DNA from 4 places in the Hoeflea sp. 108 genome. Region 3 is predicted to be linked to each of the others. Evidence: riboswitches for the same ligand, from Rfam matches in the RefSeq annotation. Region 3 holds a riboswitch; each other region holds the start of a gene.

Region 1 (4,861 bases), 1.7 Mb from region 3:
GCCGTGGCTGGATCGCCCGGGATGAACCGCAGCATCAGGAAGACGACCACGGTTATCCCGAACAGGACCGAAAGCCCGGCCAGGGCGCGTCGGAGCGCGTAGCCGAGCATTCGTCACTCCGCCGCGATATACATCGAAGGCGTGATGTCGCGCGGACGCTCGACGTCGACGCCTGCGACGCGCCTGTTGTGCGCGATGCCGATCAGTTCGGCGTTGGCGACGTAGATCAGCGCGGTGTCGGCCATCACTTTTTCCTGAATCTGCCTTGCCAAGGCAAAACGAGCGTCGGTGTCGGCCTCCGTGCGCAGCTGGTCGATGAGCGCGTCGACCTCAGGGTTCGCGTAGCGCTGCCAGTTCTGCACGGCGTCCGAACGGTAGAAGCTGGAGAGCTGGCCGTTGAGGTCGCCGGTGGCTGTGCCGCACGAGCAGTAGGTTGCGATGTCGAATGCCCCGTCGAGCATGATCTGGTTGGAGGCCGTCGGCTCGACCACGTGAAGCTTGGCGGAAACGCCGATCTTGCGCCACTGCGCCTCAAGAGCGACGGCGACGGTCTGCCACCAGCCATAGGTCAACACGGTGAATTCGAGCTTCTTGCCGTCACGCTCGCGGATGCCGTCTGCGCCAGGCTTCCAGCCGAGTTCGTCCAGCAGCGCCCTTGCGCGGTCAGGGTCGGTGACCTGCTTCGTCTCGATCGCGTAGGGCAGGCCGGCGGGAAAGTGCCCGGTCGAGTGCGTCGCAAATGGCGCCATCACGCCGTCGACGATCTCGTTGCGATCGGTGCCGAGGCTGAGTGCTTCCCGCAGCTTCACATCCTGAAGCAGAGGGTTGCGGTAGTTCATCCAGATGTTCCAGTTGCTCGCGTTGACGACAGGGAACTTGTAGTCTTTGGAGCGGACATAGGCGCGGCGCTGCTCGAACTGGACGTTGGCATCCATGTCGGCCTCGCCCGACTGCATGGCCAGATAGCGGGTCTGCGGATCGACGACGAAACGGGCTTCGAGCCGCTGGAGCTTGGGCTGCTCGCCCCAGTAGCCCTCGAACGGCTTGGCCACCACGAGCTCGCCGGGGACAAACTCGGCAGGCTTGAAGTAGCCGGAGAGGTCGGCCTCCAGCGCGTATCGATCGCCGAGTTCTTCGGCGCGCGCGGCGTTGTGCACAGCGATCGTGACCGTCTTGAACAGGAATGCCGGGTCCGGCCTCTCGGTGCGGATTTCAAGCGTGGTTGGACCCACGGCCTTGAACGTCGCGCCACGCAGGATCGAGGCCGCGCGGGTGTTCTTGGCCTGGTGTCGCTCGAAGGATGCCTGGACGGCCGCCGCATCGACGGGCGCGCCGCTCCAGAACCTGGCGTTCGGCTGCAACTCGATCCGCCACAAGGTCGGTTCAACCCGCTCCCAGCTTTTGGCGAGCGCCGGGATGAGGTTGGCGCCGTCGAGCGTGGCATGAACCAGCGGCTCGGCGAAGCCGTTGTTGATGATCCGCTGGGCATCGATGTTGATGGGGTCGAGCGAGCGCGGCATGTTTGCCGTAACGAGCCGCAAGACCTGCTCGTCCGCAGGCGCCGCTTCCTGGGCGAAAGCAGGCAAGGCGAAGGTCGACCAGGTGGCGGCAAGCGCGGCCAATGCGGTCCGCGAAAGATAGTTCATCTTACTCTCCTGTAGATGTGGAATTCTTGGCCACGAGACGCAGCCGCTGTTTGCGGCCCGTCGGCTGGTAGGCGAAATCTTCGACGACCCGGCCGCCGAGCAGGTGTTCCTCGACGATACGGTCGACCGCCGTCTCGGTGACGCCGCCGTAATAGGTGCCTTCGGGAAAGACCTGGAGCACGGGCGCGAGATTGCAGGGCCCGAGGCATGTCGCCTTGGCGGTCATCGTGCCGTCGCCGGTCGTGCGCAGCTTGCGGTTTTCCTGCACGTTGCGCAGGTGGCCCCAAATCGCGTGTGCGCCGGCCGCGTTGCAGGCGCCGCCTTCGCAGACAAGGACTCGTCGCTTCTGCGCCGGCACCAGCGATCCTTCCTGCTTGACGGGATCGTCGGTTGGAATTGCAGGCTCGGCAGAAGCACCGTTGATGAGAGCCCCGAGCAAGGGCTCGAAATGGAGGCTCTGGGCGATATCGCGGGATATCCGGATCGGCGGCCACCCACCTGGATGTTCGGACTGCCAGCGCTTCAGCGAGCGTGTGATCCAGTTGAGGAATCCTGGCTCCAGCGGAAGAACCAGCGGCACCACGATGATGGTTTCATAAGGCCCGCCGCGCAATGACAGGAGCGCGTCGCGCAGCGAGGGCTGACCCTGCTCGGAATAGCAGGCAACCGCCGTAGCTACCCCCTGTAACAATGCAGCCATTGCCGCCATGCGTTGCATTTCGGCATGCGGAGCCGCTGCAAATGCCGACTTTGCGACCAGCAATACGGCCCGCCCGGACGCCACTTTGCCCGGCTTGAGTTTGGAGTTCGAAAAAGGAAAATCTGTTTCCAACGAAAAAATCCCCGACCTGATGCGAGCGGGGATATGGAAACGTGGCCGCGCAGACATGCCGGAGGCAGCCGCGACAGCGCGCGCTCCTGTGGCACACCCCGACCACGGAACCTAAGCAGTCAGGCAGGTCTCCTGGCTCGCGGTTCATCGCTGTTTCGCCTGTCTTCCCAGCACCGAAGTGCCAGTGACGTCGTTGGCGTAACAACTCGCCGCTTACAGTTGCGGGTCAGCTCCGGTTTCGCACCGGATTCCCTCTTAGCTGTCACGTTGGCGCAGGCCGTCGTGACAGAACCTTGACGGGCGCAACCTATCGCTATCGACCTTCAAGTCAATCCCCGTTCGTCAGCCAATTCGCGGAAGACCAAAAAAGCAGATTAGCTATATTGTGAGCACGAACATGCCATGGCTGGCTGTTCTTCTTGGTGTGACGTCATTCGACTTGCGCACGGCATAGTCAGCGTCAGCAGCTTGTTGTCCGCACCTGCCGGACGTCTGTTTGTGGCGCGAGCAAGAGCATTCACCCTCCTGGCGGAGAACAGGAATTGGCTAGCCTGCCAATGCCAGTTTGCCATAGCGGCTGACCTCGGTCTCAATCTCGGAGATCAGGCTTTCGAGGGCGGGATTCCTCGTCTTTTTCGCCCGTCGCACCACGTAGACAAGCTGTGGGGGCGCGGGAAGGCTGTTGTCGAGGATCTCCATGTCCGGACGCAGATGGCGGTCACTCAGGAGTGCGACGCCCAGTCCGGCATTGACCGCAGCGACAATGCCTGCGGCGCTTGAGCATTCGAACACGGTTTCCAGCTCCGCACCGCCATCCTGTCCAATGTCGATTGCCCAGCGTCGGTAGAAACAGTCGTCGTCGAAGGACAGGAACGGGATCGCTCCTTCAGGATCCAGCAGCAGCTCGCGGGATTTGACCCAGTGCAGGTTTTCGCGAAACAGCACCAGGTCGGTCGGGCGCACCTCATGGGCGAAAACCTGCACGATGGCCACATCCATCTCGCCGCGCTCGAGCATCGCGCGCAGAACCAGGCTCATTCGAACCTTCGTTCTCACCGCGACATGGGGATGCTGGCGCCGGAAGCGCCCGAGGATGCGCGACAGGTCCGAGCATGTGGTGTCCTCGGTGAGACCCAGCAGGATCCGACCGGCCAGATCCGACCTGGCGAAGCTGATCAGCGCCTCGTCGTGCAGGTCGAGGATCTTTGCGGCGTAGTCGAGCAGCGCCGTTCCTTCTGAGGTAAACATGCCGCCGCCGGGCCGTCTGTCCAGCAACTGGCAGCCAAGGCTCGTTTCCATGCGCTTGATCTTGTGGCTCACGGCCGATTGCGTCAGGCCGAGTGCCTCGGCAGCCCGGGTGACGCCGCCGTGGAGCCTGACCGCCCGAAGCGCGCGCAGCGCGTCGATGTCCAGTCGCCTCGCATTGATCTCGTTCATTCCGGGCCTCGACGCCAATTCACCTCTGACGGGGATTACATTCATCTTCGGACGGTATTTTTGCAAGAAACGATTATCGTTCGGCAATGAATGTCATCGCCTGATCGAAATTTGTCATGTGCGCGCCATCAAGGGAACGGCTAACCCGGGATGATATCCATCTGGGCTTCCCATGACCGATCTTTCCCTGTCTTCCACGGACCCGACACGGTCCCGCTTTCTCTGGCCCCTGATGGCAACGCTGCTGGTGATCGGCTGGAGTTCGGGGTTCGTCGGCGTCCGCTATGCCAGCGAACAGGCGAGCGTGGCCGTGCTGCTGTTCTGGCGCACGCTGCTGTCGGGGGTGTTGCTGCTGCCGTTTGCCCTGGCTTTCGGGCCGAGGATGCGTCTGCGCGCCGTGATGTCCCAGGTCGGGTTCGGCGTCATGGCCGTTTTCATCTATCTGGGCGGTTTTGCGGTGGCGATCGAGCAGCGCGTGCCGACCGGGCTGGTCGCGCTGATCTCCGATCTCGTGCCTTTGGCGATCACGGTCATGGCTCAACCGCTCCTGGGCGAGCGGCTTACCGGACGGCAGTGGCTGGGCACCGCCATCGCCGTTGCGGGCGTGCTGATCGTGTCCTTCGACAGCTTGAGTTTCGGCACCGCTCCCTTGTGGGCCTACGGCTTGACCATCGCTTCGATGATGGTGTTCGCCTTTGCGTCGGTTCTGCGCAGGGGGCGCGAAACGCTGAACATGCCGGTGCACCAAAGCCTGTGCATCCACACGCTGACAGGCGCTGTGCTGTTCGGCATCTGCGCGCTCGCCCAAGGAGAGATCGCCCCGCCCATGACGCGCGAGTTCGCCATCGGCATGGTCTGGCTCGTGCTGATCTCTACCTTTGCCGCCTATTCGGTGTATTACACCATGCTGCGCATGTTCCCGGTGGCGAAGGTCAGCGCGGCCATA
Region 2 (4,861 bases), 2.0 Mb from region 3:
CTCGAACGCCTGTTCGGCCTGCTGCCTCTAGGCATGCTGCTCACGGCCATCGCTGCCTCCAGTCTCGTCGCCCAGCGCAGTCTCGGCAGCCACGTGAAGGCGGTTGCCGACGCACTCGACAGCGGCGGCATCGTTGCCGGCCGCAAGGCCGTGTCGCAGATCGTCGGCCGCGACCCCGAGCGCCTCGACGAAGCCGGCGTCAGCCGCGCGGCCATCGAGAGCCTCGCCGAAAACTTCTCCGACGGCATCACCGCACCCGCCTTCTGGCTCGCCATCGGCGGTTTCGCCGGTGGCGCTGCCTACAAGGCCGCCAACACCGCCGATTCGATGATCGGCCACCGCACCAAGCGCCACGAGGCCTTCGGCTGGGCGGCGGCGCGTTTCGACGACCTCATCAACCTGCCAGCCTCACGCCTCACCGCACTCGCCATCGTGCTCGCCGCTTACTTCGTGCCGGGCGCCGATCCGAGGGCCGCATGGGACGCCGTGTGGCGCGACGCAAACAAACATCGCTCGCCCAATGCCGGCTGGCCCGAGGCCGCCATGGCTGGTGCGCTCGGCCTGGCGCTGGCGGGTCCGCGCGCCTATGGCGGCGTAATGGTCGAGGACGCCTTCATGGGTGCAGGCGGCCGTCGCGAAGCCAATGCCCAGGATATCCGCTCGGCGCTGCGCCTCTACTGGACGGCCGATGCCATTCTCGTCGGCGCAATCGGCCTTGTTGGTCTCGTCTTCTGGCTCTGAGTTAGAATTCGATGCCCTTCTGCGCCTTCACGCCGGCCGCGAAGTGGTGCTTGGTGGCCCCCATCTCGGTGACGAGATCGGCAGCCTCGACCAGCGCAGGCTTAGCGTTGCGACCCGTGATCACGACATGCAGTCCCTCGCGCCGGTTCTTGAGCGTCGAGACGACCGCGTCCAGATCGAGATAATCGTAGCGCAGCGCGATGTTGAGTTCGTCGAGCACGACAAGCGAAATGCTTGGATCGGCCAGAAGCTCCTGCGCCTTCACCCAGGCGGCTTCGGCGGCGGCAATGTCGCGCTTGATGTCCTGCGTCTCCCAGGTGAAGCCCTCGCCCATCGTGTGCCAGACGACGCGGTCGCCGAAGGCGGCAAACGCGTCCTGCTCGCCCGAATGCCAGGCGCCCTTGATGAACTGAACCACACCGACGCGGTGGCCATAGCCCAACATGCGCAGCGCCAGCCCGAAGGCGGCGGTCGACTTGCCCTTGCCGGGACCGGTGTTGACGATCAACAGCCCCTTCTCGACGATGGTCTTGGCGGCGACCTCGGCATCCTGCACGGCTTTGCGCTTGGCCATCTTGGCCTTGTGGCGCTCGGCTTCCTGCTCGTCGATCGTCTTCATCATTTCACCTTCATCGGCAGGCCGGCGACCAAAAACAGCACCTCGTCGGCAACAGCCGCCACCTTCTGATTGAGCCTGCCGGCATCGTCGCGGAAACGGCGGGCCAGCGCATTGTCGGGCACGATGCCGAGCCCGACCTCGTTCGACACCACAAACCACGGCCCGCGCGGACGCGACAACGTTTCGATAAGCGCCGCGCATTCGGTAGCGACATCGTGCTCCGCCAGCATGTGATTGGTGAGCCAGAGTGTCAGGCAGTCGACGAGCACGGGCGCGCCGTCAGGCAGACCGGCGAGTGCGCCCACCAGATCGAGCGGCGCGTCGATCGTTTGCCAGCCGTCACCACGGCGCCCTACATGAATGGAGATGCGCTCGCGCATCTCGTCATCATAGGCCTGCGCCGTGGCGATATACGTCCACGGCGCAGGAAACTGCGTGATGAGCCGCTCGGCATGCGCGCTCTTGCCGGAGCGCGCGCCGCCGAGCAGGAATGTCAGCGTCTCAGGCAAGGCGACCGTTCAGCGCCTGCGGCTGCTCGCCCATGAAACGGCTGCGCACGAAGCCGGCGACAGCGCCCAGAACCACCCAGAACACCAGATTGGAGATGGTGACGGCGACGACGAAGCTGTGGTGCAGATCGGCCGGGATCGGCGAGTCGTGGCTTTCGGGCTGCGGTGCGCCGATGACGTGCGGTGCAACGATCAGCGCCACGCCGAGGATCGCCAGCGGCAACGATTTCCTGAAGGCGATCAGTGCAAGGCCTGCAGCGGTGGCGACGACCGTGGAAATCCACCAGATCTGGCGCGAGACAAGATCGGCTGCGGGCATCGCCGGCAGTTCTGGCGGCAGGCCGAGGCCGGGTGCCAGGGTGAACACGGCAAAGCCGGCAAAACCCCAGAAGACACCCTGGCGCCAGTTGGCGATGCCACCGGCGAACTCTGAAACGGCGACCAGGATCAGGCCGAAGGCGATACCGCTGATGATGTTGGCGAGTGCCGAATAGGCAAAGCGCTCGAAGCCGTCGGCAGGCGCCCACGCTTCTTCCTCGGCCGGGACCTGTGCGACGACAGCAGGCGCAGTCGACTGCGCGGTAGTGGCAGGTGCGGTCGCCTCGGTGCCTTGAGCGGGTGTAGCGGCATGATCGTGGCCGCCGGCGTTCTCATAGGTCTCCGCCTTGAAGATCAGCGGGTCGGTTGAATAGGTCTGGAGCGCGGCCAGGATCACGCCGGCCAATAGGCCGCTGATCGCCGCGATGAACACGACGTTGCGAAAGACAGACATGGTTGGATTGCCTTCGTTAGTGGCAGGGGAAAGCCATCGAGTGGCGATAGTCGTGGGCAGCATTGTGCACCACTTCCATATGCGAGAACCCGAGGAAGCCAACAACGAAGATGCCGAGCAGCGCGGCCATCGCCAGCTGCATCGCGCGCGACTGGGAGGAAACGCCAGTGCCGAGTGCGGAAGTAACCGTGTTCATTTCAATGTCCTTTCACCCTCCACCCGAGGGCATAGAATAAAGTCTTCGTCGCCGGCAGGTCTCCTGGCTTGCGGATCGACACCCTTCCCCGCCTTCCCGAAGCAAGCTTCAGTGGCCTTTGGGGAGAGCTAACCGCACACAGTTGCGGGGGCAGCCGCGGCTTTGGGCAAAAACTCCCTCACCGCATTCCCTCTTGATTCCAAAAACTGGAACCGACGACGGCTGCGACTATAGAAACAAAAGCATGGGGCGGCAAACCAAATTCCGACGCCGCAGCGCTCGAATGCGGCGTTCCTGCGATCAGGCACGCGCGGCGATTCGTTCCGCCACCAGATGCTGCAGCCGCCACAGGTGCCGGTCGTGGATCGAACGCTGCTCCAGGTTCTTGACCACATTGTAGAGATAGTCGGCCGCCGAGCCCCAATGACCGCAAGTCGTGGCCAGCCGATTCACAACCTCGTCTTCGCCGAGCGCCCCGGCATAGGCATGGCCTTCGCGGTTGATGACGAAGGCAAGCGCGGTCAACGGACCTTGATCGGTGGCCAGCGTCAGCCAGCGCGGCTTGTAGGTCGAGGGTTTCAGCGTCATCTCGCGACGGAAGAGCTTGTCGAGTTGCTCGCGCCGGTCGCCATCCATCAGCCGCAGCGCCACACCCTTGCACTGGCCGCCGCGATCCATGCCCATCATCAGCCCGGGCTCGGCTTTTGTCGCGCGCCAGCGGGTCATGTTGATGCAGAACGAACGATGCCAGCCACGCGCCAGCGCCACCCTCTCCTCGGCATGCTCGACCTCGGGTTTCCAGATCAGCGAGCCATAGGCGAACAGCCACAGCGGCCCCTCCTCGGGATTGGCCGCCAGCGTCTCGTCGATCATGCGCGCATAATCGGCGTCGTCGAGATGCTGGGCGTCGGGATCGGGACCGGCATCCGCCACCTCGCGGTGGCAGCGCGCCACCAGCTCCTCGGTCAACGACATCACGCGACCGTTCATTGCCGACATCCCCGAACCCTGTGCATGACGTTGGCTAGTCCCTCTGTTGCCGCGCTTCAACCATGATAGTGCTGCATGGGCGGCGAAACACCCGAAAGCCGAAGCGAATGGCCATGACGATGCAACCGACCACCGACCAAGTTCAAGCCCAAACGCCACGCGTCCAGGTGATCGACATCGCCCGTGGTGCAGCGCTCATCGCCATGGCCATCTACCATTTCGCCTGGGATCTCGAGTTCTTCGGCTATGCCGATCCCGGCATGACCGCCTTCGGCGGCTGGAAGCTGTTCGCCCGCTCGATCGCCTCGAGCTTCCTCTTCCTCGTTGGCGTAAGCCTGGTGCTCGCCCACGCCAAGGGCATCCGCTGGCGCGGCTTCTGGAAACGGCTTGCGATGGTGGTTGCCGCCGCCGCCGTCATCACCGGCGCGACATGGTATGCCATGCCGGATACCTTCATCTTTTTCGGCATCCTGCACCAGATCGCCTTTGCCAGCGTCGTCGGCCTTGTTTTCCTACGCCTGCCGCCGCTGCTGACGCTCGTCGCCGCAGCCTTGGTGATCGTCGCCCCCAACTATCTGCGCAACGACGTCTTCAACCATCCTGCCCTGCTTTGGGTCGGCCTCAACACCGTCGCTCCCCGCTCCAACGACTTCGTGCCTGTCTTCCCATGGTTCGGCGCGGTGCTGGCAGGCATGGGCCTGGCTGGACTGGCGTTGAAAGCAGGCCTGTTCGAAAGGCTGGCGCGGCTCAAGCCCGGCATCTGGTCGAAGCCGCTCGGCTTCTTCGGCCGCCACAGCCTTGCCTTCTATCTCATCCACCAGCCGGTGCTGATTTCGCTGGTCTGGGCCTGGGCGCAGTTCTTCCCCGCCCCTGTCGAGACCCGCGAAGTCGGCTTCCTCAAGTCGTGTCAGGTGTCTTGCCAACAGAGCCGCGACACCGAATTCTGCTCGCGCTACTGTGTGTGCATGCTCGACGAGTTGCAGAAGGACGATTCGCTCGATCGCCTCTATGCATCGGACAAGAGCCCCGAACTG
Region 3 (4,861 bases):
CCGGTGAGGGCGGGAACGCCCTGTTGCGGGTGGCATGACAGGTTTTCTCAATGCAACCATGTGGCCGAGCGGCTAAACCATCCGGGCGAGCGGCGGAGCGGATTGATGCGCGTGCTTTTGGTGGAAGACGAGCAGGCCATGGTCGGGGTCCTGCGCAGTGGGCTGGTTCGCCACGACATGGTCGTCGATGACGTGGCCAGCCTCGCGGATGCGGAAGCCGCTCTCTACAGGGACATCTACGACGTGGTGGTGCTGGACCGGAGGCTGCCCGACGGAGACGGGCTCTCGCTCGTCAGGTCGCTGCGGGCCAACGGCAATGTGGTGCCGGTGCTGGTGCTGACGGCAAAGGGCGATCTGATCGACCGGGTTGCCGGCCTGGACAGCGGGGCCGACGATTATCTCGGCAAGCCTTTTGCCTTCGAGGAGCTGCTGGCGCGACTGAGGGCCATCATGCGGCGGCCGGTCAACCTGCAGCCCGACGTCGCCAATGTCGGCCGCATGTCGTTCGACTTCACCCATCGCGAAGCGCATGTCGGAGGCATTCACCTGCGCATGCCCCGGCGGGAATTGCTGGTGCTCGAGGCGCTGATGCGGCGTATGGGCCGCATGGTGCTGCGCGAAACGCTGATGGAAGCGGTCTTCGGCATGAACGACGACATCGAGTCGAATGCGCTCGACACCCATATCTCCAGGGTTCGCCGCAAGCTGGTGGACGCCGATGCTGGCGTCGTCATCAGCGGCATTCGCGGCGTCGGCTATCTGTTGCGCGAGACGCCGTGATGGCAACAAGGCCGCCGTCGCTCAAGTGGCTTCTGGTCAGCCGAATGGTGACGCTGCAGGCGGCCATGATCGCGGCGTTCCTGGTGCTGATCGTCGCTGCCCTGTGGGGCACAGGCTATCTCGTCGACGATTATGAGGGCGGCAGCCTCGATGTGCTTGCGGATGCCGTGGTGCGGGACGCCAATGGCGGGCTCGCCCTTGCGCCGACATCGGAACTGGCGCGGCTCAGGACGCATGCACCTGGCCTGTGGTTCGTCATGCGCGACAAGACGGGACACCGCTTGAGCGAAGGCACGATACCACCTGTCTATGCGCCCGTCGCCGGTATCATCGAGCAGCTGAACGACGCACGGTTGGGCCATCCGCTCGGCGACGAAGCCAAGCCCGACGCGATCGTCAAATGGACCGATACCGCTGCCGGCAAGGTGCAGATCCTGACCGGCACGCAAGGCCGGATGTCCGTCCAACGTTTGCTTGCGGGTGTCTCGGGTGGGTTCATTTCGGTGATCTTGCCGGTGATCGGTCTCATGGCGCTGGCGACGATGGTTGCCACACCGCTTGTCGTGCGCCGTTCGCTGGCGGGCCTGGGGCAGGCTGTGTCACAGGCCACGCGCATCGAGTTCGACAAGCGCGGTGTGCAGCTGCCGGTGAACGAGGTGCCGGTCGAAATCGGTCCGCTTGTCAGCGCCGTCAATGATGCGCTCCGGCGTCTCGATGCGGGGTACGAGCGCCATCAGCACTTCCTCGCCCAGGCCGCGCATGAATTGCGCACGCCGATCGCCATCCTGAACGCGCGTGTCTCGGCGCTGCCGGCAGGCGCGGACAAGAGAGAGCTGCTCGAGGATGCGGCGCGGCTGACCACGCTCGCCGGGCAGTTGCTCGATCTGCAGCGGCTCGACCAGAAGGGGAACCGGTTTGCATCGGTCAATCTCGTCGCCATGGCCAAGCAGGTGGTGTTCGATCTCGGGCCGCTGGCGCTCGCGGCGGGTTACGACATGTCGTTCGAGCCCGAGGTGGAGACAGTTCCGGTAGAGGGTGACCAGACATCGCTCGAACGGGCGCTGACCAATCTGGTGCAAAATGCCATCGATCATGGCGGACGCCGGGGCGTCATCACGGTACGCGTGGGGGCGGCCGGCTTCGTCGAGGTTTGTGACGAGGGGCAAGGCATTGCCGCCGACCAGCGCAAGGCCATCTTCGAACCGTTCAACCGCCTCAGGTCCGATGGGCGCGGCGCCGGGCTGGGACTCAACCTGGTGCGCGAGATCATGGCGCTGCACGGGGGGCAGGTCGCGGTTATGGAGACTGCGAAAGGGGCATGCCTCCGCCTTTCATTTCGATCAAGTGATTAGCCGGCTTTCTTTCGGCGCGCAGTTTCTATGAATCTAGCTGGACTCGGCGGGAAAGGGCGGGCGCAGTGTCTGCTTGCGGCCGGTGGGCTGGTAAGCGAAGTCGTCGACGATGCTGCCGCCGAGCAGATGTTCCGACACGATTCGGTCGACGGCTGCCTCGGTGACACCGCCATAATAGGTGCCTTCCGGAAAGACCTGGATGACGGAGGCGCCGGCTGCCCGCAGCGAGCCAAGGACCTCGCGCAGTGACGGCGTGCCTTGCTCGGTGAAGCCGAAGCTGGCGCCGGCGACGCCGGGCAGCGCGGCTGCGAGGTCGGTAAGTTGCTGCATCTGCTTGGGGGGCTGCGGCAAAGGCGGACTTTGCGACGAGCAGCACATGCGGTGTGGCACGGAGTTGTTTTCGGTTGAGTTCGACACCTGCAATCCCTGACCAGCCGGAGCGGGAGTGCGGTAACGCAGGCCGAACGGCGCCGGAACGGCAACCGATTCAACCGCGTCCCTGTGGTACACCCCGCCCACGGAACCTCACTTGGTCAGGCAGGTCTCCTGGCTCGCAGGTCGTCGCTTCATCGCCTGTCTTCCCGGCTTCATGCCAGTGACGCGGTGGGCAATGTGGCTCGCCGCTTACAGTTGCGGGGCAGCTTCGGCTTCTACGAATTCCCTCTTAGCTCCCGCCCAGAGGCGGGAGAACCATAACCGTGCGGCACGCTATAGTGGCGCGCCGGTCAAGCGCGCAAGCCGCGAAGCCGGCAACTATTCAGCCGCCTCGGCGAAGGCCGTCGGCAGGTAGTTGAGGATCGGCGCCAGCCAGCGCTCTGCCTCCTGGAGCGACATGCCCTTGCGCTCCGCATAGTCCTTGACTTGATCGCGCTCGACCTTGGCGACGCCGAAGTAATAGCTCTCGGGGTGCGACAGATAGAGGCCCGAGACAGACGAGCCGGGCCACATGGCCATGCTTTCGGTCAGGGTCACGCCAGCGGTTTTCTCGGCGTCGAGCAGGCGGAACAGCGTCGTCTTTTCGGTATGGTCGGGTTGGGCCGGATAGCCGGGCGCCGGGCGGATGCCGGCATAAGCCTCGCCGACCAGCTCGTCACTGGTCAGCTTCTCATCCTTGGCATAGCCCCAGAATTCCTTGCGGACGCGCTCATGCAGGCATTCGGCAAAAGCCTCGGCAAAACGGTCGGCCAGCGCCTTGACCAGGATCGAGGAGTAGTCGTCATTGGCGCGCTCGAAGCGCTCGGCGATCGCCACTTCTTCGATGCCCGCCGTCACCACGAAGCCGCCGACATAATCGGCCTTGCCGCTGTCGGATGGAGCGACGAAGTCGGACAGCGCCACATTGGGCCGGCCGTCGCGCTTGGTCAGCTGCTGGCGCAGCGTGAAGAAGGTCGCGAGCTCGCTCTGGCGGGTATCGTCGGCGAACAGCCTGATGTCGTCGCCGATTGTGTTGGCCGGCCAGAAGCCGATCACGGCCTTGGGCGCGAACCATTTCTCGTCGATGATCTTTTTCAGCATCGCCTGGGCGTCTTCGAACAGCTGACGTGCGGCCGCGCCCTGCTTCTCGTCCTCGAGGATCTTGGGATAGCGGCCCTTGAGCTCCCAGGTCTGGAAGAAGGGCGTCCAGTCGATGTAGCGGGCGAGTTCGGCGAGCTCCCAGCTCTCGAACACCTTTGTGCCGAGGAAGCTCGGCTTCGGCGGCGTGTAGCCGGCCCAGTCGACCTTCTGCGCATTGGCGCGGGCGCGGGCCAGCGGCAGGCGCTGCTTCTCGCGCTCGGAGCGCTCATGCGCCTCGGCGACCTTCACATATTCGGCCTGGATGCCCTCGACATAGCCGGCCTTCGCCTCCGGCGAGAGCAGGCTCGACACCACGCCCACGGCGCGGCTGGCGTCGGTGACATAGACAGCCTGGCCGCTGGCATAGCGCGGGTGGATCTTCACTGCCGTGTGGACGCGGCTGGTGGTGGCGCCGCCGATCAGCAGCGGGATGTCGAAACCCTCGCGCTCCATTTCGGCGGCGACATGGGCCATCTCGTCGAGCGAGGGCGTGATGAGGCCGGACAGGCCGATGATGTCGACATTCTGCTCGCGCGCGGTCTGCAGGATCCTGGTCGCCGGCACCATGACGCCGAGGTCGATGATCTCGTAGTTGTTGCAGGCGAGAACGACGCCGACGATGTTCTTGCCGATGTCGTGGACATCACCCTTCACCGTCGCCATCAGAATCTTTCCCGCGCTCCTGCGGTCGGAGCCTCCATTTGCGGCCTTCTCGGCCTCCATATAGGGCAACAGCACGGCGACCGCCTGCTTCATGACGCGTGCGGATTTCACCACCTGCGGCAGGAACATCTTGCCCGCGCCGAACAGGTCGCCGACGACATTCATGCCGGCCATCAGCGGGCCTTCGATGACATGCAGCGGCCGTTCGGCCTTCTGGCGCGCTTCCTCAGTGTCGGCGTCGATGTATTCGGTGATGCCATTGACGAGTGCGTGCTCGAGGCGTTTTTCGACCGGCCATTCGCGCCAGGCGAGGTCCTTTTCCTTGGCCTCCTTGCCTGCCGAACCCTTGTAGCGCTCGGCCAGTTCGAGCATGCGCTCGGTGGCGGTGCCGCCCGACTTCGGCACGCGGTTCAGCACCACGTCCTCGCAGGCCTCGCGCAGCTCGGGGTCGATCGATTCATAGACGGCCAGCTGGCCGGCATTGACGATGCCCATGTCCATGCCCGCCTGGA
Region 4 (4,861 bases), 2.4 Mb from region 3:
GAAGGACGAGGTCGCGGTCTGCAATCTCGGCTCGGTCAACCTCGCCAACCACGTGACAGACAAGGGCCTTGACCTCGAACGCCTGGCCAAGACCGTCAGCACGGCCATGCGCATGCTCGACAATGTCATCGACATCAACTTCTACACCATCCCCGAGGCGCGCCGCTCGAACCTCCGGCATCGCCCCGTGGGCCTCGGCCTGATGGGCTTCCAGGATGCCTTGCAGGCGCTGCGCATCCCATACGCTTCCAATGCTGCCATCGCCTTCGCCGACCAGAGCATGGAAGCGATCAGCTACCACGCCATCTCGGCCTCGGTGGATCTTGCCGCCGAGCGAGGCAGCTATCCGACTTTCGAAGGTTCGCTGTGGTCGAAGGGCATCCTGCCCGTCGATTCCATCCGTCTGCTGGAGGAGGCACGCCCAAGCGTGGAGATGGATGCATCCTGCACACTCGACTGGGAGGCCCTGCGCAAGCGCGTCAAGAAGACCGGGATGCGCAACTCGAACACCATGGCGATCGCGCCGACTGCGACGATCTCCAACATCTGTGGCGTGTCGCAGTCGATCGAGCCGGGTTACCAGAACCTGTTCGTCAAATCGAACATGTCCGGTGACTTCACCGTCGTGAACGCCCAGCTCGTCCACGACCTCAAGGTCCGAGGTCTGTGGGACGAAGTCATGGTGTCCGATCTCAAATATTTTGACGGCTCGGTCGGCCAGATCGACCGCGTGCCCGACGATCTCAAGGCACTTTATGCCACCGCCTTCGAGATCGAGCCAAGCTGGTTGATCGAGGCAGCCTCCCGCCGCCAGAAGTGGATCGACCAGGCTCAGTCGCTGAACCTCTACATCGCCAATCCCAGCGGCAAGAAGCTTGATGATCTCTATCGCCTGGCTTGGCGCAAGGGGCTGAAGACGACCTACTATCTGCGTTCGCGTTCGGCCACGCATGTCGAGAAGTCGACGCTCAAGGGCACCGACGGCAAGCTCAATGCCGTCTCGGCCAGCGTCGCTGCCACGCCTATCGAGATCGATACGAATGCGGCTTGGGGCAAGGCCTGCCCAATCGACGACCCCACCTGCGAAGCCTGCCAGTGATCGGCCCGGACAAACGAGAGGATAGAAGAATGCTTGACTGGTCCGAACCAAAGGCAACCACAAAGGCCGCCCTCCTGCCACAGCAACCCGACGCGGCTCCATCGGCCGAAGCCACTGGGCTTGGCGTGATCGAACGTGGCGGCGCGCGCGTGTCGGTCGACGACAAGCGCATGATCAATGCCCGTGCGGATGTGAACCAGCTGCTGCCGCTGAAATATCGCTGGGCCTGGGAAAAATACCTCTCAGGCTGCAACAATCACTGGATGCCGACCGAAGTGTCGATGCAGGCCGATATCGCCTTGTGGAAGTCCAAGGACGGATTGACCGAGGACGAGCGGCGCATGATCAAGCGCAATCTGGGCTTCTTCGCCGCATCGGAGTCACTGGTCGCCAACAACATCGTCCTGGCGATCTACCGCCACCTCACCAACCCCGAATGCCGCCAGTACCTGCTGCGCCAGGCCTTCGAGGAAGCGATCCACACCCACACCTTCCAGTACATCGTCGAAAGCCTCTCCCTGGATGAGGGCGAGCTGTTCAACATGTACCGCGAGGTAACGTCGATCACCGACAAGGCCGCATGGGCCCTGAAACACACGCAGTCGCTTGACGATCCCGAGTTCAGGACCGGCACGCCGGAATCCGACCAGGCATTCCTACGCGATCTCGTCGCCTTCTACGTCATCTTCGAGGGCATGTGGTTCTACACGGGCTTCGCCCAGATCCTGTCGCTCGGCCGCCGCAACAAGATGGTCGGCATCGCCGAACAGTACCAGTACATACTGCGCGACGAGAGCATCCACCTCAACTTCGGCATCGACGTGATCAACCAGATCAAGCTGGAGAACCCGCATCTGTGGACCCGCGCCTTCCAGGAGGAAGTCCGCAGCATGGTCAAGGATGCGGCAGACCTCGAGGCAGCCTATGGGCGAGACACGATGCCTCGCGGCTTCCTTGGGCTCAATGCTGCGCTCTGCGAGCAGTACATGCACTTCATCGCCAACCGCCGCTGCGCCCAGCTCGGTCTCGCGCCGGTCTTCGCTGAAACCGACAATCCGTTCCCGTGGATGTCGGAGGCCATGGATCTCAAGAAGGAAAAGAACTTCTTCGAGACCCGCGTCATCGAATACCAGAACGGCGGAGCGCTGGCATGGGACTGACGCTCGGACGCCGGCAAACGGCACGGACCGCAAAACCGCTTCCGCAACCCGAGGAGGTCCTGATAGCCTGGTTGATGGCGCAGCCTGACGGCAGCGACCTGACAGCTGCGGTCAACATGGAGATCCGTCGTCTTGACGGCTATCGCGGCCCGCATCCCGGCCCCAACCGCTTGAAAGAGCTGTTTATCGAACTCGGTCGGGAACTGGCGGTCTCCCACATTTCCGGGAGGCTCCAATGAGAAGGAAGGTGCTGATCATCGGCATCGGTGCGGGCAATCCCGACTTCGTCACCGTTCAGGCGGTGAACGCCATGAACAAGGTCGATGTGTTTTTCATCCCGAACAAGGGCATCGGCAAGCAGGAGCTTGCCCGTGTCCGGCGTGAGATCCTTGAGCGTCACGTGCGGGACCGCCCCTTCCGAACCGTAGAGTTCAAGACACCCGAACGGCGCGCCGGCGACGACTACGAGCAGCTGGTGTCCGACTGGCATGAAGAGGTCGAGGCGACATACGGCAAGCTGGTCATGGAGGAACTGGACGCGTCGCAGACCGGGGCATTCCTGGTCTGGGGCGATCCGACCCTCTACGACAGCACCATGCGCATCCTCGATCGCCTCAAGGACCGCGGTGATTTCGAACTCGACTATGAGGTCCTTCCCGGCATCAGCAGCATTCAGGCGCTGGCGGCCCAGCACAAAGTCGCCTTGTGCGACATCGGGCGCTCGATCCTGATCTCGACCGGGCGTAGCATGGGCGAAGGTTTTCCCAACAATGCCGACAGCGTGGTCATCATGCTCAATGCCGAGAAGACGTTGCGGCAAGCCGACGGCGATCTCGATGTCTATTGGGGCGCCTATGTCGGCATGCCGGAAGAGGTTCTCATCTCGGGCAAGCTCAAAGAGGTGATCGACGACATCGAGCGTGTCCGCAACGAAGCGCGTCGCGCCAACGGATGGATCATGGACGCAGTGCTTGTGAAGCCAGCAAGCACCTGACGGCAACATGGCCGCTGTCGTCTTTGCATTCCGCCGATGTCGCTTTCGCGGCTTTGTCAGCGATGCTTCCGTGATCTGATCAAGATGTTCAAGGTGCCCGCCGGCGAAGTGGTCTGCGGGATAATTGGGAAGCCGGTTAGATCCCGGCGCTGCCCCCGCAACGGTAGCGAAGCTTGACGTCTCGACGGGAGAACCACTGGGCAAATGCCTGGGAAGGTGTCGGGACAGTCCTCAACAAAGGACAGCTTCGGAGCCCGGAAACCAGCCTCGAATTCTTTCAACCGACTGATCGCGGTGGGCGGTCAAGAGGCAGAGCGTCCGGGCATTTGAACCCGCGCGATCTTCCCCTCCATACCACCAGTTCAGTCCTTGTACCGCTAGCGAGGACGGACATGGACACGCGCAATGAAATGCTGAAACTCATCCGCGAACGGCGCGATGGCTTCAGCCTGCAGCAACCCTTCTACATCGACCCGGAGTTCTACAAGCTCGACCTCGAACTGATCTGGTATCGAGACTGGCTGTTCGTCGGCCACGACTGCGAGGTCGCCAAAGCCGGAAGCTTCTTCACCGTCCAGATAGGCGACTATCCAGTCGTCATCGTACGCGGACGCGATGGTCAAATCCGCGCCTTCCACAACTCCTGCCGCCATCGCGGCAGCCGCGTCTGCACCACGGAAAAAGGAACGTCGGCGCGACTGGTCTGCCCTTACCACCAATGGACCTACGACCTCGACGGCAAGCTGGTCTTCGCCCGCCAGATGGCAGAGAACTTCAACAAGGAGGACTTCGGGTTGAAGCCCGTCGCCTGCGAAAGCGTCGGTGGCTACATCTTCATCTGCCTGGCCAAGGAGCCGGCCGACTTCCGCCCGTTCCGGTCACTGATGGAGCCGTACTTCGCTCCCCACAATCTGGTCGATGCCAAGGTCGCTTTCGAAGCCACCATCGTCGAGAAGGGCAACTGGAAGCTGGTCTGGGAGAACAACAGGGAGTGCTATCACTGCGCGGCCAACCATCCTGAGCTGTGCAAGACCTTCCCCGAAGCTCCAACCGTCACCGGGGTTAACGGCGCCGAAAGCGATCCCGACATGCTTGCGCATTGGTCGCACTGCGAGGCGGCAGGGCTGCCCTCGCGCTTTCGAATAGACGACGAAGGACAATACCGCGCCACCCGCGCCCCGCTTCTCGGCAAGGCCGTCAGCTACACGACTACGGGCAGGCGTGCCGTGCGCAAGAACCTGTCCGACCAGGTCGCGGCCGACCGCATCGGCACGCTGTTGCTCTACCACTATCCGACGACCTGGAACCATGTTCTAGGCGATCATGCCGTCACCTTCCGCGTATTGCCGATCAGCACAACGGAAACGGCAGTCACCACCAAATGGCTGGTGCATAAGGACGCGGTCGAAGGTGTCGATTACGACTTGAAGGAGTTGACCCATGTCTGGACCGAGACCAACGACGAGGACCGCCGCATCGTCGAGGAGAACGCCTTCGGCATCAGGTCGCCGGCCTATGAGCCCGGGCCATATTCCGAACATCACGAAGGCGGCGTGATCCAGTTCGTCGACTGGTATGCGCGCTTCATCGAACCACGGCTCGCCGACG

What was found. Region 3 has a riboswitch for cobalamin ahead of B015_RS0124570 (hypothetical protein). Riboswitches for the same ligand answer to the same signal wherever they lie in the genome.
Region 1: it holds a riboswitch for cobalamin, as region 3 does, so the genes downstream of both, B015_RS0116255 ((2Fe-2S) ferredoxin domain-containing protein) here and B015_RS0124570 (hypothetical protein) in region 3, are expected to answer to the same signal.
Region 2: it holds a riboswitch for cobalamin, as region 3 does, so the genes downstream of both, B015_RS0114480 (CbtB-domain containing protein) here and B015_RS0124570 (hypothetical protein) in region 3, are expected to answer to the same signal.
Region 4: it holds a riboswitch for cobalamin, as region 3 does, so the genes downstream of both, B015_RS0112405 (aromatic ring-hydroxylating dioxygenase subunit alpha) here and B015_RS0124570 (hypothetical protein) in region 3, are expected to answer to the same signal.

The regions. Positions count from the first base shown of each region.
Region 1 covers NZ_KB890024.1:3,276,690-3,281,550, reverse strand. Annotated here, with positions in the region: gene nikB (nickel ABC transporter permease) at 1-110, opposite strand, end outside; gene B015_RS0116260 (ABC transporter substrate-binding protein) at 114-1,646, opposite strand; gene B015_RS0116255 ((2Fe-2S) ferredoxin domain-containing protein) at 1,648-2,364, opposite strand; cobalamin riboswitch at 2,583-2,789, opposite strand; gene B015_RS0116250 (LysR family transcriptional regulator) at 3,025-3,915, opposite strand; gene B015_RS0116245 (DMT family transporter) at 4,088-4,861, shown strand, end outside.
Region 2 covers NZ_KB890024.1:2,913,075-2,917,935, forward strand. Annotated here, with positions in the region: gene cbiB (adenosylcobinamide-phosphate synthase CbiB) at 1-741, shown strand, start outside; gene cobO (cob(I)yrinic acid a,c-diamide adenosyltransferase) at 743-1,360, opposite strand; gene cobU (bifunctional adenosylcobinamide kinase/adenosylcobinamide-phosphate guanylyltransferase) at 1,360-1,869, opposite strand; gene B015_RS0114475 (CbtA family protein) at 1,862-2,641, opposite strand; gene B015_RS0114480 (CbtB-domain containing protein) at 2,658-2,837, opposite strand; cobalamin riboswitch at 2,873-3,069, opposite strand; gene B015_RS0114485 (gamma-glutamylcyclotransferase) at 3,138-3,827, opposite strand; gene B015_RS0114490 (DUF1624 domain-containing protein) at 3,941-4,861, shown strand, end outside.
Region 3 covers NZ_KB890024.1:4,937,783-4,942,643, reverse strand. Annotated here, with positions in the region: gene B015_RS0124580 (response regulator transcription factor) at 106-780, shown strand; gene B015_RS0124575 (HAMP domain-containing sensor histidine kinase) at 780-2,132, shown strand; gene B015_RS0124570 (hypothetical protein) at 2,166-2,462, opposite strand; cobalamin riboswitch at 2,651-2,842, opposite strand; gene metH (methionine synthase) at 2,886-4,861, opposite strand, start outside.
Region 4 covers NZ_KB890024.1:2,520,227-2,525,087, forward strand. Annotated here, with positions in the region: gene B015_RS0112385 (ribonucleoside-diphosphate reductase subunit alpha) at 1-1,099, shown strand, start outside; gene B015_RS0112390 (ribonucleotide-diphosphate reductase subunit beta) at 1,129-2,259, shown strand; gene B015_RS0112395 (hypothetical protein) at 2,250-2,498, shown strand; gene cobF (precorrin-6A synthase (deacetylating)) at 2,495-3,253, shown strand; cobalamin riboswitch at 3,328-3,538, shown strand; gene B015_RS0112405 (aromatic ring-hydroxylating dioxygenase subunit alpha) at 3,646-4,861, shown strand, end outside.